DNA from 3 places in the Mixta intestinalis genome. Region 2 is predicted to be linked to each of the others. Evidence: predicted binding sites of a transcription regulator. Region 2 holds the regulator's gene; each other region holds the start of a gene.

Region 1 (10,682 bases), 2.2 Mb from region 2:
TGAATGTAGATATTATGGTAAAGCTCTTTACCAGGGTTACCCTTGAGGATTTTGTATCTGTACTTCGGGGCCCATACGAGATGATACTGACAGCGATAGAATACGTGGGAAGCGGGTTCATATCTGCTCATGCTATTTACTCCTTGATTTGCTGGTAACAAAACAGGGTAATATTTAGCATGGGCATGCTATAGGCAGAGCCCGCATGAACGATCACCATCTCCATAGGAGGTGGTTTAAAATTGATAAACAAAAAATCTATTGTTGAAGGGTCTTATGACTTATTATATAATATCGGCTAAGAAGGTAATGTTATAACCCATGCAAAAAATGATTTTGATTATATTGCTTGATCCAATGGTTTGTTAAAAATATTCAAAATAAAAATAGTGAATTATATTAATCATCAAATTAGAATGTACTTGTTTTTAATAAGTACTTTTATCGCTTATAGAACCCGTCTCCAGCCAGGGATGCATGAAATTTTTAGTTTTAAGATAGCTATAAAATCTCTTTTGTTTTGTTAAAATACTCTGCTGCGTGGCAATTAAAAAGTTCAAACAAAAAACAAAAAAGAATCCCAGGAGTAGATGAAAATATTTAGCGCATACCTGCTGCAACTGTAAATACCATAATTTGTTGTTCCGAATTAACGCTTATAGGTATCGGATGCGGAGAAATGCATTTCGTCGAAGATGACGTGTCTTGCTTTATGAGATGTTCGAAAGAGGAAAGCAAACTGATGCTATATGTGAAATTTGGTTATTTAAAGTATAAATACAAGAACAGAGTATTTTAGTGCAAAGGGTGCATTGTCGTTTAGTTGTGGATAACGATAAATTAAATGTACAGAACTATATAAAACTCTACTCTGAAGACGATGACAGATGAGTAGTTATCGATTCCATATATAGGCAACCTATAAGTACTCTATAAATACTAAGATACTCCTGTAAGAACACAACTGGTAACATATTCTACAGGTATGCCTGAAAAACCTCCGGCTATGCCGGAGGGTATTTATTTTGGATGCTTAAAACGCGGTAGTGTCTTTAAACAGACCCACTTTCAGATCGCTGGCAGTATAAATCACGTTACCATCAACCAGTACTTCGCCATCCGCTACGCCCATTACCAGCTTACGGTTAATGACGCGTTTAAAATGGATACGATAGGTGACCTTCTTCGCAGTCGGCAACACCTGTCCGGTAAATTTCACTTCACCAACGCCCAGCGCACGACCTTTGCCTTCCGCGCCAAGCCAGCCCAGGTAAAAGCCAACCAGCTGCCACATTGCATCCAGACCCAGGCAGCCCGGCATTACCGGATCGCCGATAAAGTGGCAGGAGAAAAACCAGAGATCGGGATTAATATCCAGCTCTGCTTCAACATATCCCTTACCGAAGTTACCGCCTTCTTCGCTCATTTTGACCACGCGGTCCATCATCAGCATATTGCCAGACGGCAGCGGTGGCCCTTCAGCGCCAAAAAGCTCTCCGCGTCCAGAGGCAATCAGATCTTCTTTTGTGTAGGAGTCGCGTTTTTCAACCATGTTCAATAAGCCTTGTTTAGTGAATCACGAAGTTTAGCTAACAGGTGTAAGCTGAACAACTCCGATCAGCTGTGGTTAAACCAGTTTAGCCAACGCAGAGGCCAGGGGCGTTGCCGCGCTTCCTGTTGGTTAAATTCTGTAATGCGCTCCTGAATTGACTGTAACAAACATGGTGCGTTGTCTTTTTTCCAGGCAATACCGGTCAGCAACGGCAGAGCTTCAACCACCTCGTTGACGGCCCACAGATGAAACTGACCTTCACGCACCGCATCTACCACCGCCTGCTGCAGGCAGAGATGACGTACGTTTGCCGCCGGGATAATTACGCCCTGCTGGCCGGTCAGGCCGCGCTGCTGACAGACTTCAAAGAAACCTTCAATTTTTTCATTCAGTCCACCAACCGGCTGAACATGACCAAACTGATCGACTGAACCGGTTACCGCAATCTGCTGATTGATCGGCTGTTCGGCCAGGGCACTGACCAGCGCGCACAGCTCAGCGAGCGAGGCGCTGTCGCCATCAACTTCGGAATAGGATTGCTCAAATACCAGAGAGGCGGAGAAGGGAAGCTGTTGATCGAGCTCCAGCTCGGCAATCAGGAAAGCCTGCATGATCATCATGCCTTTGGCATGAATGTTTCCGCCCAGCTCGGCTTTACGTTCAACATCGGTGAATTCGCCATCGCCCACGTGTACAACGCAGCTGATACGTGACGGTTCACCAAACGCACGTGGATGACCGGGGAATTCAATAACCGACAGGCCGTTAATTTGCCCAACTATAGCGCCTTCGGTTTCTATCAGAATTTGGTCAAGCAGGATTTCATCGCGCATCTGCTCCGGCAGGTAATTTTCCCGCCAGCTGCGGGCGTCCAACGCGGTTTGTAACGCTTCTGCGTCCAGCCTTTCGCCATACTCTGCGGCCTCACGCAGCTGGCGACCAAGCCAGGCAGGGCAAAGCGGCAAAATTTCCTGATCGCCGCTGTAGCGTACCGCTTCCTGTAGTAACAGAGGCCAGAAATCGGGCGTGATGTCTGGTAGTCTGGCCTGGCGTGACAGCGCGGTAACCCAGCGGCACCACAGGGCCATGTCTTCCTGCTCTTCAACGCGCAGGCTCTCTTCGTATTCACTGTAGATAGCCAGCGAAGCAAGCTCAGGTTCCATCTCCTGAAAGTCGGCCATCGCATCGCGATCGCCACACAGTACCAGCTTCAGCTGCATTGGCATTGAAGGAATGCCGATCGGCAGCGGGCGTGATTCATCTGGTGAAAGCCAGTCAAAACGCTGCTGCTGCACAATCTGCTTCAGACGCAGCCACATTAGCGGTTGTGCCAGTAGCGCACGCAAAGAAAGCAGTAGCGTACCGCCGTTAGCGCGATGAATCAGTCCCGGCTCCAGCGTAACGCGTTGGGCAAAGATACGCACACAGCCAAAAAGCTGTTCTGGTTCGATCCAGTCAGCAAACTGCGTCTCGCCGCGGCTGGCAAATGCATCTTCTGCTATTTGCGCCGGTTGCCAGGTAATCTGTTCTTCATTAATCAGATAGTTACCGCCGTAAAGATCTTTCTTCTTGACGTCGTTATGCTGTAATGTTTGCGCCAGCAATGACAGCGTCTCACTGTTTTCCGCACAGCGAATCAGCAGCAGTGGGAAGGGCGCACGGCTACGCTGCAGCAACTGGGCGGCATCAAACAGGCGAGGCTGGATGTCAGGCAGAATATCAGAGCCGTTATCGCTAAAATCGCGGGAAAAAACAGGCTGGAAACTATCGGCATCAGGCTGTAGCGCCTGCCATGCAAGTCGGTTGCTGGTCAAAGTAATCGTATTTGTCTTGTATTAATGTAAAGCGCGATTATACAGCTTTTCAGGCTGTTAAGCACGGCAGAGATTGGGATGTCCTTGAGAAGGGGAACGGTGAATATGTCGCTGCGCCTTTCTCTGCCGCAAGAGATAAAAAAGCTGTTATTCTTAGTTTGTTACCTGCTCATGATGAGATTCCGATGAAATATCAGCAGCTGGAAAACCTTGAAAGCGGATGGAAATGGAAGTACCTGGTGAAAAAACATCGGGAAGGGGAAGCGATCACCCGATATATTGAAATCAGCGCCGCGCAGGAAGCTGTAAAGGCCTTACTGGCGATGGAAAACCATCCGATAGACGTGCTGAAATGGATTGAGCAACATATCAATCCGGCGCTGGAAAACCGTATGAAGCAGACGATTCGCGCACGGCGAAAGCGTCATTTCAATGCTGAACATCAGCATACCCGTAAGAAATCTATCGATCTGGAATATCTGGTATGGCAAAGGCTGGCCGGACTGGCGCAGCGTCGCAGCAGCACTCTGTCTGAAACTATTGTACAGCTTATTGAAGATGCCGAACGTAAAGAGAAATATGCCAGCCAGATGTCTACGCTACGCCAGGATTTACAGGCGATTCTTGGCAAAGACGATGTAAAGTAGAACGAAAGTTACAAACGCAGCCATAAAAAAACCCCGCCTGAGCGGGGTTTTTCGTAACGACTATTACTTAAGCCTGCGGCTGAGTAACAACGTCTTTCATGCCTTTAACTTCGATTTCTACGCGACGGTCCGGTGCCAGGCAGTCGATCTGGGCGTTACGGCCTTTCACGCTGTCACAGGTGTTGCCAGTAACCGGGTTAGATTCACCCATGCCACGTGCAGAGATCTTGTTAGACGGGATACCTTTAGATACCAGGTAATCAACAACAGACTGAGCACGTTTCTCAGACAGTTTCTGGTTGTACTGGTCAGAACCGATGCGGTCAGTGTAACCCAGAACGATAACAGAACCATCTTTCGGATCCATTGAGCTCAGCTGAGAGTACAGCTGATCCAGTGCCTGCTGACCTTCACCTTTCAGGGTAGCTTTGTTGAAGTTGAACAGCACGTCAGATTTCAGCGTGAAGTGTTTGGTTTCAACAACCGGAGCCGGAGCCGGAGTCGGGGCCGGCATCGGAGCCACTGCATCATCCTGACCGAAGCGGTAAGAAACACCCAGGCTCAGCATGGCGTTATCAGGGCGTGTACCAACGGTACCTGCGTCGCCGATGTTGTTAACCCACTGGTAATCCAGACGGGTTGCCCAGTTTTTGGTCAGCGCGTATTCAACACCAACGGCAGCCAGCGGTGAAACGCCGGTGTCGTGGTCTTTACGGTTGATATTAGTACCAACAACGTGCTGAGTAGAGTCAGCGCGCCATACCATACCACCCAGACGGGTATAGATATCCAGATCATCCATAATCGGGTAGCTCAGTTTAGCTGCCAGCTGGATGCCTTGTGCTTTGAAAGCGCCGTTCACTACGTCGCCTTTGTACGGCATGCGGCCAAGCCAGTCATAACCCAGCTCGAAGCCAAGATAAGGATTAGCCTGATAACCAACGAATGCACCAGCGCCCAGCTGGCTTTCGTGAGTCGGGCCATCGTTATTTACGTAGTTGTTACCGTAGTAACCAGTATCGTGATACTGAGACCAGCCCAGTTTAGCACCGGTGTACCAGGTGTCATCTTTCGGAGCGGCCTGCGCTACGGTAGCGAAGCCAGCCAGTGCCACTGCAATTGCGATAGCTGTCTTTTTCATTTTTTGCGCCTCGTTATCATCCAAATAGGCAAGGAGCTTAAAGTAAGCTCTTGGTTGTAATCCTTCGCCGGGTCCTTTTGCTCGATTATTACTCTACCGGAAAACGGAGGTTATAGAGCACCCTGGCGAGATAAAGTCTACAACGTGGCGAGAAACTTACAAGTAAGATGTGAGGCAGGTGCGCAAAAAAAGACTGTTCCGTACACAATTTTTAACATCTGCCCTGATTTTTAGCGCCAAAAAAAGTATAAGTCAGTGTGGCGAAACTCAGGCGCAGCCGCGCCAGAGTAGAATCAGCGGGTTATCGGAAGAATGTCTCTGTTTTTAACTGAGATTTATCTTATATTTACTTAATGATACAAAGTTGAGTGAATTTTCAGCCTGTTTTTTTGTCCGTCAAGTAACGAACAGCCCGATTGAGGACGCATAATCAGTCCTAAAGCCTGCCCCACTGAAGCCGCTTCTTCAAGCTGGCGACGCTCATTTTCACTGATATCGTACGGAAACCATCCTAACACCACGCTGTAATTACCCGTCTGCAATGCTTTTACCATCGCTTCAACCGTACCTGCTTTTGGCTGATTGGTGATTTGCATCATTTTATCCAGCGGTAACCCGGATGCTTTCAGCCAGCTTCGACTGATCTTTTGCGGTGGAGTCAGCCAAAGCTGCCAGCGGGACTGGGTGCCCAGCTGCTGTAGCAGCGGTAGTAACAGCAGCTGCGTCAATCCTGGCTGTGCTTCACTGTAACTTAATTCGCTAATCCAGCCGTGAGCCAGCGACGGTGACAAAGAAGCATTGGGATGGCCTGACAGCGCCGCGCGAGCAAAGGAAGACTTCAGTAAATGAGTACGCATGATTATCAGCTCATGTGGTTACTGTATGGATATACAGTAATGCGATAAAAGCCTAAGATCAACCTCATTTTTTGAAAACGTCTCGCAATTTTACGACTTAAATTACGGCAAGCTCATTTAGTAATTGAACCGTTAACCAGAATTGCCTATGTTTTTAGATGATGTAAAACAGGGAGTTAGTCTGAGACTCTTAAGGAAATGGAGCCGCATATGGATACACAACAAAGGATTGCTCAATCAAAGGCACAGCTGGCCGCATTAGGGAATATCACCGTCCGCTCGCAGTTTGGTGGCTATAGTCTGGCAGTAGAAAAGGTCGTGTTTGCCTTGATCGCTAATGGTGAACTTTATCTACGTGGCTGCGAAACGTTAAATAGTTATATCAGGATCAGCAAACAGCTTTTATCACCGCTGGTCATTAATAAAAAAGGCCTGCCGGTTATCCTGCACTATTACCATATCAACGAGGCGCTGTGGGCCGATCGGCCTCTGCTTATCAAACTGTCAAAATCCTCGCTGGCGTTGGCCCGACAGCAAAAAAATGCCCGCCGAAATAACGTGCGTGTCAAAGATCTGCCTAACATGGGCGTGCGTATGGAAATGCTGTTGCGGGAGATTGGTATCAACAGCGTGCATGCTCTGCGTGAAGCCGGGGCGAAAGATTGCTGGTTACGATTAAGAGCGCGCAATCAACATTTGGGGCTGAATTGTCTGTTGGCTCTGCAGGGCGCCATTTCCGGACATCACCAGGCGGCGCTGCCTGCAGAGGTAAAAGAAGAGCTGCGTCACTGGTTTTATCACACGGTAAACGCAGGTAAAGGACGACATCGTTAAGGCGCAGACGGTAACGCAAGCTGCTTTTTCAAATGGGCGATTTCCGGAAGCAGGGCTATCAACAGGCCGATTTGCTGTAGCACCAGCTGTCCCTGGGAATCTGCTTCACTGTTTAAATGGTTAATACGGATAGATAGCGTGTTCATCATCTGCTGTACCTGTTGTTCGCTGACGATGTTGACCTGCAAAACATCGTCGACATAGCACACTGCATCGTCCAACAGCGCCAGCAGTTCTGGTTGCGTTATCTTTTCCCGATGCGCGCCCAACGCGGATATATAGCTTAAAAAGGAATGATTAAGACAAAGTAAACGAAAAGCCGCCTCACGCTGTAGCGGATCGGGGCGCATTTCCGTTGACAGATTAGAGACAACGGATGCAAGCTCAGCGTCACCGTTATGTGCATCGCGCCGCGCAATACGGTAGGTCAGGCGGTTATCTTTACCCTGATGATACTGTTCGAGGATCGCATCCAGATAACGGCAGTTCGCCGTAAAGGTTTTTTCTGCCACGGCGGGTAAACGGCGGAAACGCCAGTCTGGCCAGATGTAACTGACGGCAAGCCAGGCAATACCGCAGCCAAGCAGCGTATCGACGATACGCGGTACGGCGACCACAAAGCCTTCACCCAGCAGATTAAAGCAGAGCAGCACGAGCAGTGTAATAAACATGGTGGCATGCGCGTACTGTACCTGACGAAAGGCGAAAAACAGCACGCCGGACAGCACGATTAACAGTAGCTGACCATCAATAGAAGGTACCAGCCATAATACTGGTAACCCAATCGCGATACCCGACAGCGTGCCGATAATACGCAACGCCAGACGCCGTCGCGTGGCGTTATAACCGGGCTGGCAAACAAACAGGCTGGTTAACATAATCCAGTAGCCACGTTGCAGGCCGGTGAGCTGAATAAAAGCGTAGCCGACACAAAGTACCAATGACATACGCACCGCATGACGAAACAGCGGTGATTCTGGCGTCAGGTGACGACTAAAGCGTAGGCGAATATCGCTCCAGCCGGTTAATCCTTCGCTGGAGAGGTGGGTGTCGCTGCCGTTCTGCCGCGCCTGTTCCTGCGCCTGCTCTGATTCAATAGTTGCCAGCTGCGCATCAATCGCCTTCAGGTTTCTCAGCAGATAACGCAGCGCTTTTTGTCGTGCTTTGTCTTCCGGCGTGTCAGGCAGGCGGTCCAGCGCCGCCTGCAAATGATTAAAGGCACGTTCGAAGCGGTTATCGTGCTGATAACTCTGGCGCAGTAAAATAGCTTCCGATAACTGTCGACAGGCCTGTGCCTGCATTGTCAGCAGGCGTTCAAAACGGAACAGAATTTCACTGTAGCGCCACTCTTGTCGCAGCGCATGATACTGGATGTGGGAGGAACTGGCGCGTTCGTGAATATCCTGCGCGACGAAATAGTAATGCAGCGTGCGGCGCGTACCGCGCTGGCCCCGATCGCCGCGCAGGCGACTTTGTATCGAGGTTTTCGTTTCATTAAGTACCGCAACCAGTTTACCGTTAGCCATGGCTACATCAACTAAACCGCGATCGTCGTTCTCTTCAACATCAGGATCGAACAGATTGGCTTTGGCTTCCAGATATTGTGCCAGCAGGCTATAGCTACGCGCCAGGTTTTCCTGTAGCGGGCGAATAGGGAAAAGTAAATGCCCTACCAGCGTGAGCAGGTTATACCAGACTGCACCGAGCAGCAGCAGTATCGGCTGTAAATACCATTGTGAAAACAGGCTGATACCGAGCATGGTATAGATAGCAATCAGCAACGCGCCGAACGCGATAGTGGCATAACGCTGTCCAAGTGCACCCAGCAGAATAAATCCCCAGGCAGAAAAGGCCAGCCCGATAATGAACAGCCATGGCCAGGGAAACAGTAGTTCAACTGAAACGGAGGCAATACAAAAGCAGAGCAGGGTAATCAAAAGATTACGTAACCGTCCGGTAAAGCGATCGTCAAGATCGGCCAACGCGGCAGCAACTACGCCCAGCGTTAGCGGCAGCGTCCAGATAATTTGATCGATCCACCAGGGAAAAGCGGCGGCACCTGCCAACGCAAAAAAAATGCGGGTCAGATATAACCCGCTACTGTTGGCGATATAACGACGCATTCCTGCTGTCAGCGCTAACATTGTTTGCCCGCCTTATTGATAACGACGACGTGCATTGGCTTCGCGTGCGGCACGAGCCTCTTCGGTAGAAACCACGCGGCGACCGACCGGCCAGAGCGCGATAGCCGCCAGCTTAAAGTTAGCGATACCAACCGGAATCCCAATAATTGAAATGCACTGTGTGATGCCGACCATAATATGAGAAAGGCAGAGCCACCAGCCGAAAAAAATGAGCCATAAAATATTAAGTAACGTGCCGCCGGTGTTCATCAGGACATTACGTCGATCGGGATGCAGTTCATCAACATGAACCGCTTCATTGCCATAAGGTAGCAGCGAGAGCTTAGTGATCTCCCAGCAGGAACGCGTCAGCGGTAAAGTGAAGATAAAGATAATGCTGACCAGCGTCGCCAGTAACCAGCTCAACGTGGTAAAGAAGCCACCCAGCACAAAATTAAGGATATTCAAAACGGTACGCATTACAGGCTTCCTTCAGAAAACAGTATTTATCAGAGATAGCAGCGTTTGATTGTAACCTGTTTTATCGGTGGAGCGGTAAACTACAGCCCGGTAGACTAGCCCTTAATCGAATCCGTATACTTTTGGTTATAACGCATGGAATTAAAAGCAACTTCACTTGGCAAACATCTGGCGCAGCATCCTTATAACCGGGTGCGTCTGTTAAGCGCGGGAGTAGAAGTCAGCGGTGAAAAACATGAATATCTCATCCCGTTTAACCAGTTACTGGAGATCCAATGTAAACGCGGCCTGATTTGGGGCGAGCTGGAATTTACCCTGCCGGATAATAAGGTAGTCAGGCTGCACGGAACGGAATGGCAGGAAACGCAACGCTTTTATCATTATCTGTCGCAGGCGTGGCAGCAATGGAGCGCGGAGATGAGTGAGATCAGCGCGCAGGTATTGCAGCAGTTAGTGGATGAGCTGCTGCGAACGGCGGCTCAGGATCGCTGGCTGAAGCGAAACGAGCTGGCTGAACGTCAGGCACAAATCGAAGATACCTTTAGCGCATTGCCGTTGCCTGCTGTACGGCTTGATGATTTCGAAAATTGTAGGAGCCTGTATCAGCAGTGTCTGCACTGGCTGCACAAAGGCGAAGCCACGCTGGCAAATCATAACCAGGCCTGGACGGAACGCATGCTACAGCAGTATGCGGATTTTTTCTCCTCGGTGGAGAAGACGCCGCTAAACAGCTCGCAGGCGCGCGCTGTAGTGAATGGAGAAGAGACGCTGTTGGTTCTGGCAGGGGCTGGCAGCGGAAAAACGTCGGTGCTGGTGGCGCGTGCAGGATGGCTACTGCTGCGTCAGCAGGCGCAACCACAGCAGATATTGCTGTTGTCGTTTGGACGCCAGGCAGCGCAGGAGATGAATGAGCGCATCAAGGCTCGTCTGCATAATAACGATATTGAAGCGCGTACCTTTCACGCACTGGCACTGCATATTATTCACGAAGGAAGTAAGAAGAGGCCGGTAATTTCCCGCCTGGAAACCGACAGCACGGCACGACGCCAGCTGTTAATTGAAACCTGGCGGCAGCAGTGTGCCGGGAAAAAAGCGCACGCCAGCGGCTGGCGTCAGTGGCTAACGGATGAACTGGCATGGACGGTGCCGGAAGGCGATTTCTGGCAGGATGAAATGCTGACGCAGCGTCTGGTAAGCCGCCTGGAGCAGTGGCTGGGTCTGATGCGGATACATG
Region 2 (10,682 bases):
AACGAGCGAGAAATCTCGGCAATTTCCAGCGTTCGGTTATCGGAGAGCGATGGCACGCGCATCAGTTGCAGATAGTCGATCATAATCATGCTCAGACCATCGTTTTCACGGAACACGCGGCGCGCGCGTGAACGCACCTCGGTGGGCGTCAGGCCGGAGGAATCATCGATATAGATGTTCTTTTTCTCCAGCAGAATGCCCATCGTACCGGAAATACGCGCCCAGTCTTCATCATCCAGCTGCCCGGTACGAATACGGGTTTGATCGACGCGTGACAGCGAGGCCAGCATACGCATCATAAGCTGTTCGCTGGGCATCTCCAGGCTGAAAATCAGCACCGGCTTGTCCTGTAGCATCGCGGCGTTTTCGCACAGGTTCATAGCGAAAGTCGTTTTCCCCATCGACGGACGCGCCGCCACGATAATCAGATCGGAACCCTGCAAGCCAGCGGTTTTCTTATTCAGATCCTGATAGCCGGTATCAACGCCGGTAACGCCATCGTGCGGCTTCTGGTAGAGCGATTCGATACGGGAAACGGTCGCTTCCAGAATCTGCTCGATGTTTTGCGGTCCTTCATCTTTATTGGCGCGCTGTTCAGCGATTTTAAAAACGTTGGATTCGGCAAAATCGAGCAGTTCTTCACTGCTGCGGCCTTGCGGATCGTAACCGGCGTCGGCAATCTGATTCGCTACCGCGATCATTTCGCGCACGACGGCACGTTCGCGTACGATATCAGCATAGGCATTGATATTCGCCGCGCTGGGGGTGTTTTTCGACAGCTCAGCCAGATAGGCGAAACCGCCGACCATATCCAGCTCGCCACGCTGTTCCAGCGAGTCTGAAAGCGTAATCAGATCGATAGGCTGACCAGCTTCCAACAGCCGCTGCATTTCACTGAATATCAGACGATGCGGGCGGCTGTAAAAATCTTCGGCCACGACGCGTTCTGAGACGTTATCCCAGCGCTCATTGTCCAGCATCAACCCGCCCAGCACCGACTGCTCCGCTTCCAGCGAATGGGGCGGTAATTTCAGCCCTTCTACCTGGCGATCGCGAACCTCGTTGGATTTGTTGGTGGGTTTATTTCCTGCCATAGTGAATGCAATACCGAATATGTGAGTGACGCGCAAGTATACCTGTTTTTTACCGTTTTTACGCCGTTTGCAGGTAAAAGCGGTGCCCGGAAAACTGAAGGAGTGGACATGGCAAAACGTATTCAAATCGCCCGCCACGGCGGCCCGGAAGAACTACAGTGGGTCGATTTCGATCCCGGTGAACCACATGAAGATGAAGTACAGGTAGAAAACAAAGCCATCGGCATCAACTATATCGATACCTATGTGCGCAGCGGCCTTTACCCGGCACCGGCATTACCTTCCGGCATCGGCACCGAAGCGGCGGGCGTGGTGTCCCGCGTCGGCAGCAACGTAACCGCCATTAAGCCAGGCGATCGCGTGGTTTACGCCCAGTCGCCGCTGGGAGCCTACAGCGAAATACATAATGTGCATCAGGATAAGGTGGCGCTGCTGCCGGACGCCATCTCATTTGAGCAGGCAGCAGCCTCGTTTTTAAAAGGGCTAACCGTCCATTATCTGCTACGCCAGACTTATGAAGTGCAGCCGGATGAGATCTTCCTGTTTCATGCGGCGGCAGGCGGTGTCGGACTGATTGCCTGTCAGTGGGCGAAAGCGCTGGGCGCACACCTGATCGGCACCGTCGGCTCGGCAGAAAAAGCACAGCTGGCGAAAGATCACGGTGCCTGGGCCACCATCAATTACCGCGAGGAGGATATCGTTCAGCGCGTTAGCGATCTGACCAACGGTAACAAAGTACGGGTGGTTTACGATTCGGTGGGTAAAGAAACCTGGCTGGCCTCGCTGGATTGCTTACAGCGCCGCGGCCTGATGGTGAGCTTCGGCAATTCATCCGGCCCGGTTACCGGCGTTAACCTGGCTATCCTGAACCAGAAAGGATCGCTTTATCTGACGCGCCCATCGCTGAACGGCTATATCACCATGCGCGATGAGCTACAGCGGGCCAGCAATGACCTTTTCTCAATGATTGCCAGCGGAGCGATTAAGGTGGACGTGCCGGAAAATCAGCGTTTTCCGCTACGGGAAGCTCAGCGGGCACACTCGACGCTGGAAAGCCGTGCAACTCAGGGCTCCAGCCTGCTTATTCCCTGACTTACACAGTGCCAGAAAAGTAATGGGGCCTCCCGCAGGAAGCCCCTTTTTTGTTTTTTTGCATTCGCGCTGTGGTTGTAGGGTACAGCGATGATGAATGACTTTTAATTCGACCTGAGTAGTCTCGCAGAAATCATAAGTAAAAAATATGTTTAATAACGAAATTGCCAGAGAAAAACGTGACTCTGTGATCCAGCGCGCATCTCACGAATTAAACAAAATTCAAGTTATTGATAACTAACAGTCATTAATCCTTTCACCGTTTTCTCTCTGACCGTACGACATAGAAAAATGGCAGGACACAGGCGCATTTTTAACATAATCATCACAAATCAGGCGCTGGCGATTATCTTATCCGCAACCAGCGACAACGCTTTTTCTACCACTTCGATATCTGCGCCTGGCTTATGCGCATTCTCGCTCAGATAGCGACGCCACTGCCGCGCACCCGGAATGCCCTGAAACAGACCCAGCATATGACGAGTGATGTGCCCCAGGTAAGTACCCTGCGTCAGTTCACACTCAATATAAGGATACATAGCGCGCACTACGGCAACAGGATCGGCGTCCGGTGCCTCGCTGCCGAACAGCACGCGGTCCACCTGACCCAGCAGACCAGGATTCTGATAGGCTTCACGCCCCATCATGACGCCATCAACATACTGTAAATGGGTCTGTGCCTCTTCCAGCGATTTGACGCCACCGTTTAACGCCAGCGTCAAGTGTGGAAAGTCACGCTTGAGCTGATATACGCGTGGGTAATCCAGCGGTGGGATCTCGCGGTTTTCTTTCGGGCTGAGGCCGGACAGCCAGGCCTTACGGGCATGAATAATAAAGGTGTCGCAACCGCCCTGCTGCGCTACGGTGCCGATAAAATCACACAGGAATTCGTAGCTATCTCTATCATCAATGCCGATGCGGGTTTTTACCGTGACCGGAATAGATACCACGTCACGCATCGCCTTAACGCAGTCAGCGACCAGCACGGCTTCGCCCATCAGACAGGCACCGAAGCGACCATTCTGTACGCGATCGGAAGGACAGCCTACGTTCAGGTTAATTTCATCATAGCCGCGCGCCTGCGCCAGCTGCGCGCATTGCGCCAGCGCCGCCGGATCGCTGCCGCCCAGCTGTAACGCTACCGGATGTTCTTCTTCGCTATACGCCAGATAATCGCCTTTGCCATGAATAATGGCACCGGTAGTGACCATCTCGGTGTAAAGCAGCGTGTTTCGCGTCAGCTGACGATGAAAATAGCGGCAGTGGCGATCGGTCCAGTCGAGCATCGGCGCGATGGAAAAACGTTGGGAAGGGAATTGCTGGGACATAAAGCGAGAAGCCCGAATCGTTCGTGGAAATTATGCGCAATGATACCACAGCTTCACCACAAGGCTGTAGCGGCTGCGCCGCTTCTGGCGCAGCCGCACGATCAGAAAGAGAAGCCCAGCTGCGCCATCGCACCCCAGGTGTTGTCTTCCCCCACCGAACCGGCAAGATCAAGATGAACGCGGTTGTTGAAAGGCGCAATACCAATACCGGCACTAACCACATCGGTATCGTTAGATTTCATATCGGCACGATAGCCACCACGCAGCTGTAGCCAGTTCAACACGCGATATTCTACGCCCACGCCTGCATACTGGCTGTCATTCTGAGATTTAAAGCGCTTTGTCGCCGTGGCGTCAACATCCAGGCTGGCGGTCAGCGTTTCGCTATGCCAGGCGGCACCGGCGGTGACCAGCGGGCGGATCTGATAAGTATCACGATAGCCTTCTACTTTTTTGGTCTCGATATTACGTGAAATCAGGTTTTGCGCGCTCAGGCCCAAAGTCCAGCTATCGCCAACGTCGGTGGATAGCCCTGCATCGAGGTTAAATCCGGTATCGTTGGTGCGGTACTCGCTGTTGGTCACCTTGTTTTTATTGAAGTTGTAAACCAGCGCACGATAGTTGTAGAGGTATGTCTGCTGTAGCTTCGGCGTAATACCAACCGAAACCGCCTGCCCGCCAACATTAAACTTGTGGGCAACCGCAATCCCGTAATCTGCCACAACGGCTGCAACACCCGTGGCGCTGGAACGCAACAGATACTGATCGCCCGGCGCAGGTATCCGCTTACCCTCAGCTACCGCGTCCAGATAGTCGATATCACTTTGCGCCACGTCAGTTTGTAGATGCGCCGTACCGTAGGCTTTAGTGACAAAGGCAAAGGGTAAGGTTTCATTGGGCACCGCCACCACAATAGCCGCACCAGCAGAGCCATCGGCCCGATTACCGCGCAAATCGCGTAGCTGATTGGCTAAACCACCTGAGGCTGAGCGAATTCGGGCATAGCTATCAAGCAGAGCGCCCAGGTTGCTCGCATCAAAACTTTTGTACACATTGCGATAGTAATCCACCGTGCTGTTCACATCGTCGATCTTATCAATCATTTTATCTTTATCGCTGATCTGCCCGCCCACGGAAGGCAGGATCAGGCTAATAGCCCCTTCAGCCTGACCTTTGGTTAACAGCGCCGGGTTAGCCAGTGGCGCAGTAGCAAAATTCGATGATGCAACGCCGGTTCCGCCCATAGCATCGTTACGCGCATCAAAATAACCGCTGGCCGCCTGCAAAGAAAAGGGGGTTAACATAATTGCGGTTAATGCAGTTACAGAAGAAATCTTAAAATATTTAACAGTTTTCATTGCCATTATTAGACGCCACCCAAAATAAGCTAAAAGTAAGCAGGAAACCTCTGACCGAATTATGACCAATAACTTCCCAATTTATTGCCCTGAACTCAAGGCTTTTTCCCCAGCTTATTAATCCATTGCCTGTTTTATAATCAATTATTAACTTAAAAGTTCTTATCACTGTAGCTTTTATTTGGCTCTCACTGATTAAGAAACATTAAACATTGACTGAAGTAAGATATGCCAGCAAGCAATAAGCGCTCATTAGGGATGGCGCTAAAGCATGTCATTTCATTTTGCTCAAGCAGTCGTTTTTTGTGCCTGGCAATAATCAGAGCAGAACGGCAAGTAAAGCGTCCGAATCGGGCTTTTTCAGGGAAGTTAAGGAAGGAGTCGGCGTTTTTTGTGCAACGTGATAAGATAACATCTCAATCGTTGGAGAATAATTATGCTATCACCTTCACAGCAGATTCTGTCGCAGGCTGAAAAAATCTGTCAGCAGCGTAATGTGCGCCTGACGCCGCAGCGTCTGGAGGTGCTGCGTTTAATGAGCGAGAGAAACGGCGCTATCAGCGCTTACGATCTGCTCGATCTGCTACGTGTATCTGAGCCGCAGGCAAAACCGCCCACCGTCTATCGTGCGCTCGATTTTTTGCTGGAGCAGGGTTTTATTCATCGCGTGGAATCCAACAATAGCTATGTGGTTTGCCATCATTTCGAGCAGCCACCGCATACATCGGCAATGTTAATTTGCGATCGTTGCGGCGCAGTCAGTGAACAGCAAGCGCATGGCGTAGAATCGATCCTCGAACTACTGGCGCAGCAGAGCGGCTTTGCGCTAAGTAACAGCGTGATTGAAGCGCATGGTCTGTGTGCGAACTGTAGGGATGTAGAGAGCTGTGAACACCCCGAAACCTGTACGCACGATCACAGCCAGGTCAGCAAAAAACGCGGGCGCTGAACAATAGCTAAAAGATCCAGATAAAGCTGGAGTAAACAACCTGTTAGAGTGAGATGCGTTAATCAATAAAAAAGGCGCATTGTTTTTTCAACGATGAAAAACCAGTCAGCAGTAAAACGCGGGTTTACAGAAAGAAAATGCGGCACACTCCGTGTGCCAGGGTAGGAGCATCGTCCTGAAAGGCTAAATCTTTACCAGCGATAATCGCGGTTTTGGGTTTCCCAGTCGTTTACTTCTTTTTCCGCTTCGTCTTTTGCATAGCCGTAGCGTTCCTGAATCTTACCAACCAGCTGATCGCGTTTACCTTCAATAACGGTCATATCATCATCGGTCAGCTTGCCCCATTTCTCTTTCATCTTACCTTTAAACTGTTTCCAGTTACCGCCGGCTTCGTCTCTGTTCATAGTTGTTTCCTCTACCTTAGGTGTTAGCAGCTCGATGAATCTCAGCATCGTTTCATTCTGTGAAACAAAACGCTGATTCCTTGTTTGTCACTATTTAACTATAGCAGGAAGCGGCAGATCCGCCCGAAAACACAGAAGTATGAACTGAAAAACAGGCAATAAACCCGTTGAATCCGCCAAAAAACCAGCGGATTCAGGTAATAAGCGCAGCCGTAAAGAAGTATGTCAAATCGTGAACCAGTCGCCGCGTCGTTGATAACGTCGCCATATCCAGCCCAGCGTTAAACCACGTAACAGCAGAAAAACCGTAACCGCCAGCCACAGGCCATGATTACCAAGATGAGGCAGCGTCAACAGCGTTAAGCCGAAACCCAGCGCGGCCACGGCCATACTGTTACGCATTTCGCGTCCACGCGTTGCGCCAATAAACATACCATCCAGCAGATAACACCAGACACCCGCCAGCGGCAAAATCATTTGCCAAAACAGATAGCGATCCGCCAGCGTTTGCAAAGCAGACAGAGAGGTTAATAACGCAACGATATTCTGCCCCCAGAATCCCCATGCACAGGCAAACAGCAGCGCCACCGTACCCGCCTGACGGCAGGCGGCACGCCAAACACGGTGAAGTTTATCCGCATCGCGCGCACCAAAGGCTTCGCCTGATACCGCTTCGACCGCATAGGCAAAGCCGTCCAGTGCATAGGCGGTAAAGGTCAGGAACATCAACAACACAGCATTAACTGCCACAATATCACTGCCCATGCGCGCGCCCAATACCGTGACCGACGCAAAGCAGACTTGTAACAGCAGCGAACGCACCATAATGTCGCGATTCAGCCGCAGAAGACGACGCATATCGCCCCGTACTGCCCTTTTCAACAGCGTGAAAGAGATCTGCCGCAGACGCATTACGTGCCATACCATCCCCAGCCCTACCGCCAGCGTAACGTATTCAGCAATCGCCGTTGCCGATGCAGCGCCCGCAACGCCCCAGCGGAGACCAATGACAAACCACAGATCGAGCAGAATATTCACCAGGTTGCCTGTCACCAGTAAAATCACCGGTGCACGCGCATACTGCACGCCCAGCAGCCAGCCGAGAATCACCAGGTTTGCTAACGTGGCAGGCGCACTGAGCCAGCGCACCTGAATAAAACGCTGTGCCTGTTCAAGCACTTCCGGGCTACCGCCGACTACCTGTGCCGCCAGACTACTGAGCGGGTAACGCAACAAGATAAATAATCCGCCAGCCACCAGCGCCATCAGCAATGGTTGCACCAGCGCGCGCGCCATCCCGGCTTTATCGTCGGCACCAAAAGCCTGCGCCGTCAGACCGGTAGTGCTCATACGTAGAAACAGCAGCAGCATAAACAGAAAGCTGGTCGCCGTAGCGCCAACGGCTACGCCACCCAGATAAACCGGGCTGTCCAGATGCCCAATAACGGCGGTATCAACCAGGCCCAGTAGCGGAACGGTAATGTTGGAGAGGATCATCGGCAGCGCCAGCCGCCAAAGTTGTTTATCAGTTGCTGAAAAGAGTTGCATGACCATCCGTGATAACAATATGGCGACAGGCCACAGCGGTTATCGCCGGAGAAAAAGAGAGGAAGCGAAACGGGGTGGCGACCACAGCCGCCACCGCAGCATCAGAGCCAGTCGCCGTTACGAATAACGCCAACGGCGAGTCCTTCAATCGTCAGCGTCTGCTGTTGCAAATCGACCACGATCGGTTGGAAATCGCTGTTTTCTGGCAGTAGCTGTACTGTGTTGCCCTGTTTTTTCAGGCGTTTTACCGTGACTTCATCATCAATACGCGCTACCACTACCTGCCCGTTACGCACATCCTGCGTTTTATGAACCGCCAGCAGGTCACCATCAACGATACCGATATCTTTCATCGACATGCCGCTTACGCGCAGCAGAAAATCTGCATGGGGCTTAAACAGATTAGGATCGACCTGAAAGCGGCTTTCAATGTGTTCCTGCGCCAGCAGCGGCTCACCGGCGGCGACACGACCGATCAGCGGCAGGCCGTTTTCTTCTTCCGCCATGAGGCGAATACCACGCGACGCACCGGAGACCATCTCAATTACGCCTTTACGCGCCAGCGCTTTCAGGTGTTCTTCAGCAGCGTTAGGGGAGCGGAAGCCCAGCTGAGAGGCAATTTCCGCACGTGTAGGCGGCATCCCCGTCTGGTTAATGTGATCGCGAATCAGGTCATAAACCTGCTGCTGCCGAGCCGTTAAGGTTTTCATCCCGCCCCCTGGTTGTTTATACAGTCGCTGTGAGTATATACAGGTATTGGCGGAATGGAAACCAATTGCCGCGTAAAAAACGACACTTTGTCTATTACGGAAGCGCTATCGCAAATATGACCAGAGCAAGGTTACCCAGACAAAAAGCGCCAGTATGATGCTGATCAGAACGGCGGCGGATCCCATATCCTTCGCCCGTCCAGCCAGCGGATGGAATTCGTTGCCGATACGGTCAACGACCGCTTCGATAGCGCTGTTAAGGATTTCAACAATGATGATAAGCACCACCGAACCGATCAGCATGACTCGCGTCATGGCATCGATATCCAGCCAACAGGCAATAATAATGGCCACCAGCGCCAGCACCGCTTCCTGACGGAACGCCGCCTCATGTTGCCATGCCGCGCGCAAGCCTTTCCAGGAATAGCCCGCCGCTTTGATGATGCGTACCAGGCCCGTTACGTTATTTGCCATCTTCAGGGAACCCTTTGCCATGTTTAACGTCAATGTCAGGGTGGAGCACTAAATGCAACACCACAGATCTTCAATGCGCTTTCTGGTATGCTTGCCGCGCTTTGCTAACAAGAGGCTTCATGTTGTCTATGTCAGGTTGGCGTAAACTTTATTATAAGTTACTGAATTTACCACTTACATTTTTAGTTAAAAGTAAGGCGATACCGGGCGATCCGGTCACCGAACTGGGTCTGGATACATCACGCCCCATTATGTATGTGCTGCCTTACGATTCAAAGGCCGATTTGCTGGCGCTGCGCACCCAGTGCCGCCTGCATGATCTGCCCGATCCGCTTGAGCCGCTGGAGATCGATGGTACGCTGCTGCCGCGTTATGTTTTTATTCATGACGGCCCGCGCGTATTCCCCTATTTCGTGCCGAATCAGGAATCGGTGAAGCTGTTTCACGATTATCTCGATCTGCACCGTAATAATCCCGATTTAGACGTACAGATGGTGCCGGTTTCGGTGATGTTTGGCCGTGCGCCGGGACGCGAGGTACAGGGCGAACAGACACCTTATCTGCGCGAACTGAACGGGGTGCAAAAATTTTTCGCCGTGCTGTGGCTGGGGCGTGACAGTTTTGTTCGCTTTTCAGCGATGGTTTCGCTACGCCGAATGGCGACGGAACACGGTACCGATAAAACTATCGCGCAAAAACTGGCGCGTGTGGCGCGCATCCATTTCGCCCGTCAACGGCTGGCTGCCGTAGGGCCACGTCTGCCGGTACGCCACGATCTGTTTAACAAGCTGTTGCAATCACCAGCTATCGCTAAAGCGGTAGAAGATGAGGCGCGCAGTAAGAAAATTTCGCAGGAAAAAGCGCAGCAAAATGCCGTCGAGCTGATGGAAGAAATTGCTGCCAACTTCTCCTATGAAATGATCCGCCTTACCGATCGCGTTATCGGCTGGACGTGGAGCAAAATTTATCAGGGCATCAACGTTAGCGGCGGCGAACGAGTGCGTCAGCTGGCGCTGGACGGACATGGGCTGGTTTACGTACCTTGTCACCGCAGCCATATGGATTATCTGCTGCTTTCCTATGTGCTCTATCATCAGGGCCTGGTGCCGCCGCATATCGCCGCCGGTATTAACCTTAACTTCTGGCCCGCCGGTCCGATTTTCCGCCGCCTGGGTGCATTCTTTATCCGTCGCACCTTTAAAGGCAACAAACTCTACTCCACGGTGTTCCGTGAATATCTGGGCGAACTGTTCAGCCGCGGTTATTCCGTAGAGTATTTTGTTGAGGGCGGGCGCTCGCGTACCGGACGCCTGCTCGATCCGAAAACCGGCACGCTGGCAATGACGATACAGGCGATGCTGCGTGGCGGTAATCGCCCGATTACCGTGGTGCCGGTCTATATCGGTTACGAGCACGTAATGGAAGTGGGTACTTACGCCAAAGAGCTGCGCGGCGCGGCGAAAGAGAAAGAGAGCTTTATGCAGATGGTGCGTGGCCTCAGTAAGCTGCGCAACCTGGGGCAGGGCTACGTTAACTTCGGCGAACCGCTGCCGCTGGTGAGCTACCTTAACAAACAGGTACCGGAGTGGCGTGACTCTATCGATCCCATTGTGGCTCAGCGCCCGCAGTGGCTGACGCCGGCAGTTAACGATATCGCTCAGCAGGTTATGGTGCGTATTAATAACGCCGGTGCCGTCAACGCGATGAACCTGTGCGTAACTGCCC
Region 3 (10,682 bases), 2.2 Mb from region 2:
TGTTCTCTTTACCCAGTCCGCGCTCGCTGTCGGTCAGCGCCTGCTCCAGCACGGTTTCGATCTCGTCGGTAGTAAGCGACTTCAGCAAATAGACACGCGCACGCGACAGCAGCGCCGAGTTTAGTTCGAAGGAAGGGTTTTCGGTCGTCGCGCCGATAAAGGTGATAGTACCATCTTCAATATGGGGCAAAAATGCGTCCTGCTGGCTTTTATTAAAGCGATGCACCTCATCAACAAACAGGATAGTCCGGCGTCCAGCCTGACGATTCTGGCGCGCCCGCTCGATCGCCTCACGGATCTCTTTAATGCCGGAGGTAACGGCAGAGATGCGCTCAACGTCAGCATTACCGTAGCGTCCAATCAACTCGGCCAGCGTCGTTTTGCCGGTGCCGGGCGGCCCCCACAGGATCATGGAATGCAGATGGCCCGCTTCAATAGCACGCGTTAGTGGTTTTCCAAGCGCAAGAAGGTGCTGCTGCCCGATATAGTGCTCAAGCAGCGTTGGCCGCATACGCGCGGCCAACGGTTGAAACTGCTCAGAAGAAAAATCAAGCGAGAGATTACTCAACTCAACCTCACTGACGTTGGTCGTCTACCGTCACCCCTTTTGGTGGCGTAAAGGTAAATTTATCGGCGCTGACCGCCCCGTTTTGCTGGCTTTTTAACATATAGCTGCTGCGCTGGCCATCCTGCTCGATAGCGCTGAACTGGTTAATCGTGCCGTTGCTGGAAACGTTCACCATAAACTGCTTCAGATTTCCGGCATCGCTTTTTGGCGTCAGTTCAAAAGTGTCGCCGTGCTGCTTCACATTATATTGCTGCCAGTCGCTGCGCTGGTTACGTGCAATCAACATAAACGGCGTGTTGCTGGTTGCGCTGTTCAGCCAGGTAGCGCTGACCTGCTCAACAAAAGGATTATAGAACCACAACGTTTTGCCGTCGGAAACGATAATGCTCTCATCCGGTGCGGTCATGTGCCAGTTAAACAGGTTTGGGCGTTTTACCCACAGTTCGCCTTCCCCTTCCTGCACGTTCGCTCCGCTGGCGTCGGTCACTTTTTGACTGAAGCTGGCATGGAAGCTGCTGACTTTATCCAGGCGCTGCTGTAGCTCGCTGGAGGCATCGGCCAGCGCACCAGCGGAGGTCAGCGCTGAAAGTAAACCACATGCAATAACTAATTTCTTCATGACTACCGATTCCTTTTCATGTCGTTTTATTTCGTGTCAGTTCCAACTCCTGTTACAGATTAGACTGACAGTTCGCTTCCCGACAGGAGAATATGCTGAAAGCGCTGTGGCAGAAGCTGCCTGATGCATAAATAAACAACGGGCCGGTTATGCCGGCCCGCTTACTCTCTGACAGCGCGAACGCCGTTTTATTACATTTCGTGCGGCGGCGGTGCCAGCACCTCGCGGTTGCCGTTATGCCCCGGCGGCGAAACAATGCTCTGCACTTCCATTTGTTCAATGATACGTGCAGCGCGGTTATAGCCAATGCGGAACTGACGCTGTACACCGGAAATAGAGGCGCGACGTTTTTCCACCACAAAAGCCACCGCCTGATCGAATAACGGATCCAGCTCTTCATCGCCATCCAGCCCCAGGCTGCCACCTTCGCTCTCTTCGCCAGCGGTAATACTGTCGATGTACTGAGGGCGTCCACGGGCTTTCCAGTCCTGCACCACCGCATGTACTTCCTGATCGCGGACGAAAGCGCCGTGAACGCGCACAGGTATCGAGGAGTTCGGCGGCATATAGAGCATGTCCCCCATTCCCAGCAGCGATTCCGCGCCGCCCTGATCGAGAATGGTACGCGAATCAATCTTACTCGATACGGTAAAAGCGATACGCGTAGGAATATTTGCCTTAATCAGGCCGGTAATCACATCTACCGATGGACGTTGCGTAGCCAGGACAAGGTGAATACCTGCCGCACGCGCCTTCTGAGCCAGACGAGCGATCAGCTCTTCCACTTTCTTACCAACTGCCATCATCAGATCGGCGAATTCATCCACCATCACTACGATATAAGGCAGTTTTTCCAGCGTTGGCGGCAGCATATCCATACTGTCACCCGGCTTCCAGAACGGATCGGGAATCGGGCGGCCCATCGCTTCAGCCTGTTCGATCTTCTCGTTATAGCCCGCGAGGTTACGAACGCCCAGCGCAGACATCAGCTTATAGCGGCGCTCCATCTCCCCGACGCTCCAGCGCAGCGCGTTGGCCGCATCCTTCATGTCGGTAACCACTTCCGTCAGCAGGTGCGGGATGCCTTCATAAACCGACAGCTCAAGCATTTTCGGGTCGATCATGATAAAGCGCACCTCTTCCGGCGTCGCCTTATACAGCATGCTGATGATCATGGCGTTTACCCCAACCGATTTACCGGAACCGGTTGTACCAGCCACCAGCAGGTGAGGCATCTTCGCCAGATCGGCAACCACCGGCTGACCAGCAATATCTTTACCCAACACCACGGCAAGCGGTGACGGATTATCGCGGAAGCTGGCGCAGTCGAGCACCTCGCGCAGATAGACGGTTTGACGACGCTTGTTTGGCAACTCCAGGCCAACATAAGGCTTGCCGGGGATCACCTCTACCACACGCACGGCGACCGCTGAAAGTGAACGAGCCAGATCGCGTGACAGATTGGAGATACGCGCAGCCTTAACGCCCGGCGCCAGATCCAGCTCAAAGCGCGTAATAACCGGCCCCGGCGAGATACCTACCACTTCTGCCTTAACGCGATAGTCTGCCAGTCGCGCCTCAACCAGGCGAGCGGTCTGCTCCAGCGCGAACATATCTACCGGCTCTTCCTCTGCGGGCGGTGAAGTCAGCAAATCCAGCGTTGGCAACGGCGTCGTCGGCTTATGCAGCGGCTGCTCATGACGCATCAGGAAAGGATGGATCAGGCTATCCGACAGCGATGATTCGCTGGCTTCCTGCACCTGCGGCTCAGCCACTGGCGCAAAGGCAGCCTGCTGTTCGTCTGCCGGAGAGAACGCAGAGTGCGGTTCTGGTGCCGATGAGAAGGCAGGCTGCGGCGCACTTTGCCAGCCGGATGGTGAAGCAGGCGTGACCGGTGCAGCTGGCTGCGGAGCCGGAACGATTTCCGGCTCACGATAATAATGCGGCTCAACTTCCTGCGCAGGCTGCTGCCACTGCGCATCGCTGGCGGGCATTTCCGGCTCCGGCGGTGCTGCGATGGTAAAAATCGGCTCGCTCGGACCATCATCAACCAGATCTTCCATCGGGGAAAAATCAAAGGCGGCGGCAGGATCCAATGTGAAGCCAGAGGTTTCAGGCTGCGGCGGATTATCCTGCGGCATTGCCTGATGCTGCCAGGTTAAATCGGGACGGGTCGGCTGCGCATAGTGCGGCTGCGTCTCCGACTGAACGGCCTGCATCGGCTGTGCTATCGTCTGTGATATAGCGGGCTCGACCTGCTCCGCCTGCGCGTAACGTTGCTGCTGTTGTTGAGCAAACTGTTGCGCCAGCGCCGCCTGCTGCATTGCGCTTTCCTCTTCTTCGCTGGCGTAATCCTGTCCATAGCGCGCTTTCTGCTGCGCCATAAAGGCGTTACGCAGCTGAGATTCATCCTGCGCGGCGGCCTGCTCATCATCCTGAGGTACAGTCGTCTGCTGTTGAGCTTCCTGTTTGGCTTTCTCTTCCGCCAGACGCTGCGACGGCAGTTTTATTCCCCAGGAGGCCAGCTCACGACGCGTCGGCAACTTGACCGGCTTCGGACGCGGCAGTTCAGGGCCGATGCCCTGTTTAATCTGCGGATTATTCTCTTCCGGCGCGCTGGCTGGCATAAAGGGCGACGCCGGTGGCGAAACGGCGGCAGAAGCAATGGCTGCTGCGGCAGCACCCGCTTGCGGCGTTGTTGTTGCGGTATCCTGCCAGTTGCCCATCTGCGGCCCTTCATCTTCGGCGTACGGCGTAAAGGCATCACTTGCCTGCTGCGGTACCTCAAAGCGGTAAAGCGGCGGCGCAACGCCATCAGCCGGAGCCGCCGGATGATTTGACTGAGACGCACTCATCGCGGGAGCTGGCTGTAACCCTTCGCCCTGCGGGGTGTATGCAGAACGGGTATCATGCTGTGCAGCTGCTGCCTGTGGCTGAGCCACCGGCATTTGCCCGACTGCAGATGGAGCAGCCGCTGGCTGGGACTGAGCGGTCACCGTCTGTGACGGTGCAGTATCGGCCTGCGGTATCGAGGTTGCGCTCTCCTCACTCTCTGGCGCATCAGCCAGTAGCGGATCGACATCTGTTTCATCATCGTCCCGCTGCTTACGCGGTGCCGACAGCAGCACATCCTCATCGTCGTCCAGCCGCGCTGCGCGTTTAATTTTCGGTGCGGGAGCGGGCTCATCGTCCTCATACCAGGTTTCTTCAGCGCGCGAGCGATTGCTGGCAAACGTCAGCACGCCCATAACCACCGCACCAATTTTTTCAGCTATCGTCAGCCAGGACCAGCCGGTATAGAGCGTCAGCCCGGCCGCCCAGATACAGAGCAAAGCCAGAGTTCCGCTGGCACCGTTCAGATAAGGCCCCATCGCATTACTGACCAGGCTGCCAATTACGCCGCCGGAAGCAAAATACCAGATATCATCGGCGTTGAGCGCCGCCAGACCACAGGTAGTGACCACCAACGCCAACACGCCGATCAGACGCAGGCCGACAGCAAAATAATCGATATAATCCTGGCGATCGCGCTGACGGAACGTAATCCAGCACAGCCCCAGAATAACGGGAGGAATGGCGTAGGCCATTACGCCGAAAATAAACAGTAACGTATCGGCCAGCCAGGCGCCAACACTGCCGCCCAGATTATGGATAGGTTCATGCCAGGCGGTCTGCGACCAGCTGGGATCGGAAGGATTAAAACTGACCAGCGCTACCATCAAATAGACGGCAAACAGCGCAACAAGAATCAGCAACGCTTCGAGCAGGCGACGACCGCTACTCAGCGGCTTAAGAGACACATCTTTATCTTCTGTATATTCCTGGCTCAAGAGAACTCTCCAGGTGCCTGTAAACTATGAAGGAAACAGCGCCGGACTAACCGACGCTGTGCCTGTATGAATTCACAGGAGTGTACCGAATACCACCAGGTTTTGCACCTGCCCTGTGTTATCGCGTTTTAATCACCAGCCGGTTGCTCTGTTTTACCTCTTCCATCACCACATAGGTGCGCGTATCGTTAACGCCCGGCAGACGCAGCAGGGTTTCGCCCAGCAGCTTACGATAGGCAGACATATCCGGCACGCGCGTTTTCAGCAGGTAGTCAAAATCACCGGAAACGAGGTGACACTCTTGAGTTTCCTCAAGTTTTTGTACAGCGGCGTTAAATTGTTCAAACACGTCGGGTGCGCCGCGATTCAGAGTAATCTCAACGAAAACCAGCAGGGATGCGTCAAGATAATGGGGATTAAGCAACGCAGTGTAGCCGAGAATAAAGCCCTGACGTTCCAGGCGGCGTACACGTTCCAGGCACGGCGTAGGCGATAGCCCAACGCGTTTGGAAAGTTCAACATTGGAAATACGACCATCTTTCTGTAACTCGTTCAGAATATTTCTGTCGATTCTGTCGAGGTCTTTTCCGGGGCGTTTTTTATTGTCTACCATTATTATTGTCTCTCTTCATTCCTTCCCTTTGCCTGCCATACCCTGAACATTATCTGTGTACAGGGTCTTTTGTTAAGCGAAGTCAGTAAGCCTGTTGCTGTACCAGCATTCATCCGCATAACGCATACTGTCTGTCCACACCATGCGCCATTACCAATGACAGGCTGAGTTTATTCGGTATTAAACGTAAAAAGTGGTATGAAAACCTATTTACATAGCCCAAATATTCTCTGCTTCCCACAATGTTTTCGCAAAAGCGCAGGCGATTGTCAAAGCAAAACATTGAAAATCAGGAGAACATGCCAACCCATTGCGGGCCGGAACCATTTAAAGTGGTTATTTCAGCCTTTTGAGCTGTGCTTCAACGTTCCCGCACCCTTTTTAACTACTCTTTTCCCGCACGATATGGTCTATCGATTAAACCTTTTACATCAATTGTTAACAAAATCGCAGAATGCTTTTTTTGCGCCGGTAAATTCCCTACAATCGGTTCCCATGTTGCCAGTTAAATAATGAGGATCTCATGGGCACGGCCACACACAGTAAATTGCTTATTCTGGGCTCTGGTCCGGCAGGCTACACCGCAGCCGTTTACGCTGCACGCGCTAACCTGAATCCGGTGTTAATCACCGGCCTGGAAAAAGGCGGCCAGTTAACCACTACGACTGAAGTTGAAAACTGGCCAGGCGATCCTGATGATTTAACGGGTCCGCTATTAATGGAGCGGATGCACGAGCACGCGCTGAAGTTCAAGACCGAGATCGTTTTCGATCATATCCATACCGTTGATTTGCAGAATCGCCCATTTCGCCTGATCGGTGACAGCGGAGAATATACGACTGACGCCCTGATTATCGCTACCGGCGCTTCCGCCCGTTACCTTGGCCTGCCGTCTGAAGAGGCGTTTAAAGGGAAAGGCGTTTCCGCCTGCGCGACCTGTGATGGATTCTTCTATCGCAAACAGAAAGTAGCGGTCGTTGGCGGCGGCAATACCGCCGTGGAAGAGGCGCTCTATCTCTCTAACATCGCCGCCGAGGTTCATCTGATCCACCGTCGCGACAGCTTCCGTGCGGAAAAAATCCTGGTTAACCGTCTGATGGAAAAAGTCGCCAGCGGTAATATCATCCTGCACACCCATCGTGAACTGGATGAAGTACTGGGCGATCAGATGGGCGTTACCTCAGTGCGCCTGCGCGCCACCCATGATGCGCAACAGACGGAAGAGCTGGAAGTGGCTGGCCTGTTTGTCGCTATCGGTCACAGCCCGAATACCGCTATCTTCGCCGGTCAGCTGGAACTGGAAAACGGCTATATCAAAGTTCAGTCCGGCCTGCATGGTAACGCCACCCAGACCAGCATCCCCGGTGTTTTTGCTGCGGGCGACGTAATGGATCATACCTATCGTCAGGCGATTACCTCTGCCGGTACTGGCTGTATGGCGGCGCTGGATGCAGAACGCTATCTGGATGGATTAGTTAAAAACAATACTTAACTTGTTAATTATCTGATCTTATTTCTTCCAGGCGACTGTTCAACAGTCGCCTTTTTTCTGGTCACCATGCTACATTGCCTGCGCCTCTGCTGGCCTGCATCTGATGAATCGGCCAGCCTGTTTTTATAATCAAACGGCCTCGCATGGAAAAAAAACGTCAACAACAACTTACCCGCTGGCTGCGTCAACAGCGCGTACATGCTCGCCCCTGGACTTCAGTTTCTACACTGCTGGGTCTGGCCAGCGCCTTGCTGATCGTCGCTCAGGCCTGGCTGCTGGCGACACTAATGGATCGATTAATTATGGCGCAGCAGCCGCGCGCCCAGTGGCTGCCTGCCATGCTATTGCTACTGCTCTGTTTTGCCGCACGCGCCCTGCTTGGCTGGCTGCGTGAACAGGCAGGCTATCGCTCCGGCGAGCACATCCGCCGCGCATTGCGCAAGCAGGTGCTCGATCGTTTGCAACAGCTGGGCCCGGCATGGATTCAGGGAAAGCCCGCCGGTAGCTGGGCAACGCTGCTGCTGGAGCAGATAGAAGAGATGCAGGATTATTACGCACGCTATCTGCCACAAATGAATCTGGCGGTGCTGGTGCCGGTACTGATTCTGCTGGTTATCTTTCCGGTTAACTGGGCCGCTGGCGTTATTTTGCTGGTTACCGCACCGCTGATCCCGCTGTTTATGGCGCTGGTCGGTATGGGGGCCGCCGATGCAAACCGCCGTAACTTTCAGGCGCTGGCGCGTCTTAGCGGCGATTTTCTCGATCGATTACGCGGGCTGGATACGCTGCGTCTGTTTCATCGCGGTACGGCAGAAACCCAGGCGATTGCCAACGCGACCGAGGATTTTCGCCAGCGCACAATGGAAGTGCTGCGGCTGGCGTTTCTCTCATCGGCGCTGCTGGAGTTTTTCGCCTCGGTCTCAATTGCTATCGTCGCCGTCTATTTTGGTTTTTCCTATCTTGGCGAACTCGATTTTGGTCATTACGGTGCACGCGTTACGCTGTTTGCCGGTTTTCTGGCCCTGATTCTGGCACCGGAATTTTTTCAACCGTTACGCGATCTCGGTGCCTTTTATCATGCCAAAGCGCAGGCGGTCGGCGCTGCCGATGCGTTACACCATTTTCTTTCCACGCATGAAGAATCGCCGTCATCTGAGGGAAAACGGCCGCTGAATGACGATAGCCCGCTGCATATAGAGGCGCGAGCGCTTAAAATTCTGGCACCGGATGGCACAGTGCTGGCCGGGCCGCTCGATTTTTCACTGCTGCCGGGCCAGCGTATTGCGCTGGTCGGGCAGAGTGGCGCCGGTAAAAGTTCCTTAATTAACGTTCTGCTCGGCTTCCTTCCCTACCAGGGTTCACTGTTAATTAATGGCGTTGAGCTGCGTGATTTACAGCGGGACAGCTGGCATCGGGCGCTGGCCTGGGTGGGGCAAAATCCTCAGCTGCCGCAGGCGACGGTACGGGATAATATTCTTAACGGCCAGTCGGTTTCTGCGGCACGTTTAGAACAGCTACTCCAGCTGGCTGGTGTAGATGAATTTATCGCCCGGCTGCCGCAGGGGCTGGAGAGTGAAATTGGCGATCAAAACGGCGGCCTGTCTCAGGGCCAGGCGCAACGTATTGCCGTCGCGCGGGCGTTGTTGAAACCCTGCCAGCTGCTGCTGCTTGACGAACCGGCCGCCAGTCTTGATGCAACCAGCGAACAGCACGTGATGCGCGCGCTGTTAACCGCCGCCCGGCAGCAATCCACGCTGCTGGTAACACATCAGCTACACGATCTGGCGCAGTGGGATGAAATCTGGGTGATGCGCGACGGACAAATTATACAGCGTGGCGGCTGGCAACAGCTCGCCGGGCAGCCGGGGCCTTTTGCTGCCCTGCTCGCCCATCGTCAGGGGGAACTGGCATAATGACGATTCTGCGACCTTTTTTGCGGCTTTACCGCCGCCATTTCTGGCGTCTTACGCTGGGCATATTGCTGGCGATCGTTACGCTGTTAGCCAGTACCGGTCTGTTAACGTTGTCAGGCTGGTTTCTTGCCGCCGCTTCACTGGCGGGCGGTGCGGGCCTTTACAGCTTTAACTACATGCTTCCCGCTGCTGGCGTGCGCGGAGCAGCGATTATTCGCACCGTAGCGCGTTATTTTGAACGGCTGGTCAGCCATGATGGTACTTTCCGCGTATTGCAGCATCTGCGCGTTTTTACCTTTAGCCGTCTGCTGCCGCTGTCGCCTGCGGGCATTGCGCATTTTCGCCAGGGCGACCTGCTTAACCGTTTTGTCGCTGATGTCGATACGCTCGATCATCTCTACCTGCGCATCATCTCCCCTTTCATCGGCGCGCTGGTGGTCATTATCGTAGTGACGTTGGGGCTGTGCTGGCTCGATATTCCGCTGGCGCTGACGCTGGGCACGATTATGCTGCTTACGCTGCTGCTGTTGCCGCCGCTCTTTTACCATATCGGACGTCCTGCTGGCGAAACCATGACGTTCCAGCGCGCACGCTATCGTCAACAGCTGACCCGCTGGCTACAGGCGCAGGCTGAACTCTCACTTTACGGCAGCGTTGAAAACAGCCGTCAACAGCTGGATGAGACCGAAGCAAGCTGGCAGCAGGCGCAGCGTCGCCAGGCGAGCCTGACGGGGCTTTCACAGTCGTTACTGCTGCTGATTAGTGGCGCAACGGTAACATTGATACTTTGGCTGAGCGCAGGCGGCGTCGGGGTATGGCAGCCGCCCGGCGCGCTGCTGGCGCTGTTTGTTTTTTGTGCGCTGGCGGCATTCGAGGCGCTGGCACCGGTGGGTAGCGCCTTTCTCCACCTTGGACAGGTTTTCGCCTCCGCAGCCCGCATCCAGCAGGTGCTGGCTCAGCGGCCTGCCGTACGGTTTTCACAGAATAACCAAACGGCGAGCGCAGGTGCGCTACTGCTAAACAATGTGACGTTCTCTTATCCCAATGCACTTGGCCCTGCCCTGCAACACCTGTCGCTTCGGGTACAGCCCGGTGAGTCCGTCGCCCTGCTTGGCCCAACAGGATGTGGTAAAAGCACGCTATTACAGCTGCTTACCCGCGCCTGGGATCCACAGGAAGGTGAAATCCGCATTGGCGATATAGCGCTGACAGAATGGAGCGAGCCTGCACTGCGCGCGGCGATTGGCGTAGTCAGCCAGCGGGTGCATCTGTTTAACCAGACGCTGCGCGATAATTTACTGCTGGCGGCAACGGAGTGCAGCGATGAAGCGCTGATCGATGTCCTGAAGCAGGTGGGGCTGGAGAAGCTGCTGGCTGACGATCAGGGCCTTAACGCCTGGCTGGGCGAAGGAGGACGCCAGCTTTCCGGCGGCGAGCTGCGTCGTCTGGCTATCGCACGCGCGCTGCTGCATAACAGCCCTATCATGCTGCTTGATGAACCAACCGAAGGGCTGGATGCGGAAACGGAGCAGCAGATTCTGGCTCTGTTGGCGCGCGTCACCGCTGATAAAACCACCATCATGGTGACCCATCGCCTGCAGGGGCTGGATAATTTCGCTCGCATTTGCGTTATGGATCGGGGCAAGA

What was found. Region 2 encodes LexA, which represses DNA repair genes until DNA is damaged. Its sites were predicted from a motif close to TNCTGTATGTACATACAGNA; they were not measured.
Region 1: sulA (SOS-induced cell division inhibitor SulA) is a predicted target of LexA. The motif match lies at 6,031-6,050, and genes of this name have one in related genera.
Region 3: C7M51_RS03700 (DNA translocase FtsK 4TM domain-containing protein) is a predicted target of LexA. The motif match lies at 5,078-5,097, and genes of this name have one in related genera.

What each region holds. Positions count from the first base shown of each region.
Region 1 is NZ_CP028271.1:862,746-873,427, forward strand. Features, by position in the region: partial or broken gene tnpA (IS200/IS605 family transposase) at 1-131, opposite strand, end outside; gene fabA (bifunctional 3-hydroxydecanoyl-ACP dehydratase/trans-2-decenoyl-ACP isomerase) at 1,034-1,552, opposite strand; gene C7M51_RS03970 (AAA family ATPase) at 1,618-3,366, opposite strand; gene matP (macrodomain Ter protein MatP) at 3,552-4,013, shown strand; gene ompA (porin OmpA) at 4,081-5,154, opposite strand; gene sulA (SOS-induced cell division inhibitor SulA) at 5,505-6,011, opposite strand; gene C7M51_RS03990 (TfoX/Sxy family DNA transformation protein) at 6,222-6,845, shown strand; gene yccS (YccS family putative transporter) at 6,842-8,989, opposite strand; gene C7M51_RS04000 (YccF domain-containing protein) at 9,002-9,448, opposite strand; gene helD (DNA helicase IV) at 9,584-10,682, shown strand, end outside.
Region 2 is NZ_CP028271.1:3,334,245-3,344,926, forward strand. Features, by position in the region: gene dnaB (replicative DNA helicase) at 1-1,094, opposite strand, end outside; gene C7M51_RS15425 (quinone oxidoreductase) at 1,203-2,186, shown strand; gene dusA (tRNA dihydrouridine(20/20a) synthase DusA) at 2,519-3,514, opposite strand; gene C7M51_RS15435 (conjugal transfer protein TraF) at 3,616-4,878, opposite strand; gene zur (zinc uptake transcriptional repressor Zur) at 5,309-5,821, shown strand; gene C7M51_RS15445 (CsbD family protein) at 6,013-6,225, opposite strand; gene dinF (MATE family efflux transporter DinF) at 6,451-7,773, opposite strand; gene lexA (transcriptional repressor LexA) at 7,875-8,483, opposite strand; gene C7M51_RS15460 (diacylglycerol kinase) at 8,589-8,957, opposite strand; gene plsB (glycerol-3-phosphate 1-O-acyltransferase PlsB) at 9,086-10,682, shown strand, end outside.
Region 3 is NZ_CP028271.1:785,365-796,046, reverse strand. Features, by position in the region: gene C7M51_RS03710 (replication-associated recombination protein A) at 1-568, opposite strand, end outside; gene lolA (outer membrane lipoprotein periplasmic chaperone LolA) at 576-1,187, opposite strand; gene C7M51_RS03700 (DNA translocase FtsK 4TM domain-containing protein) at 1,379-5,017, opposite strand; gene lrp (leucine-responsive transcriptional regulator Lrp) at 5,136-5,630, opposite strand; gene trxB (thioredoxin-disulfide reductase) at 6,154-7,122, shown strand; gene cydD (heme ABC transporter permease/ATP-binding protein CydD) at 7,266-9,035, shown strand; gene cydC (heme ABC transporter ATP-binding protein/permease CydC) at 9,035-10,682, shown strand, end outside.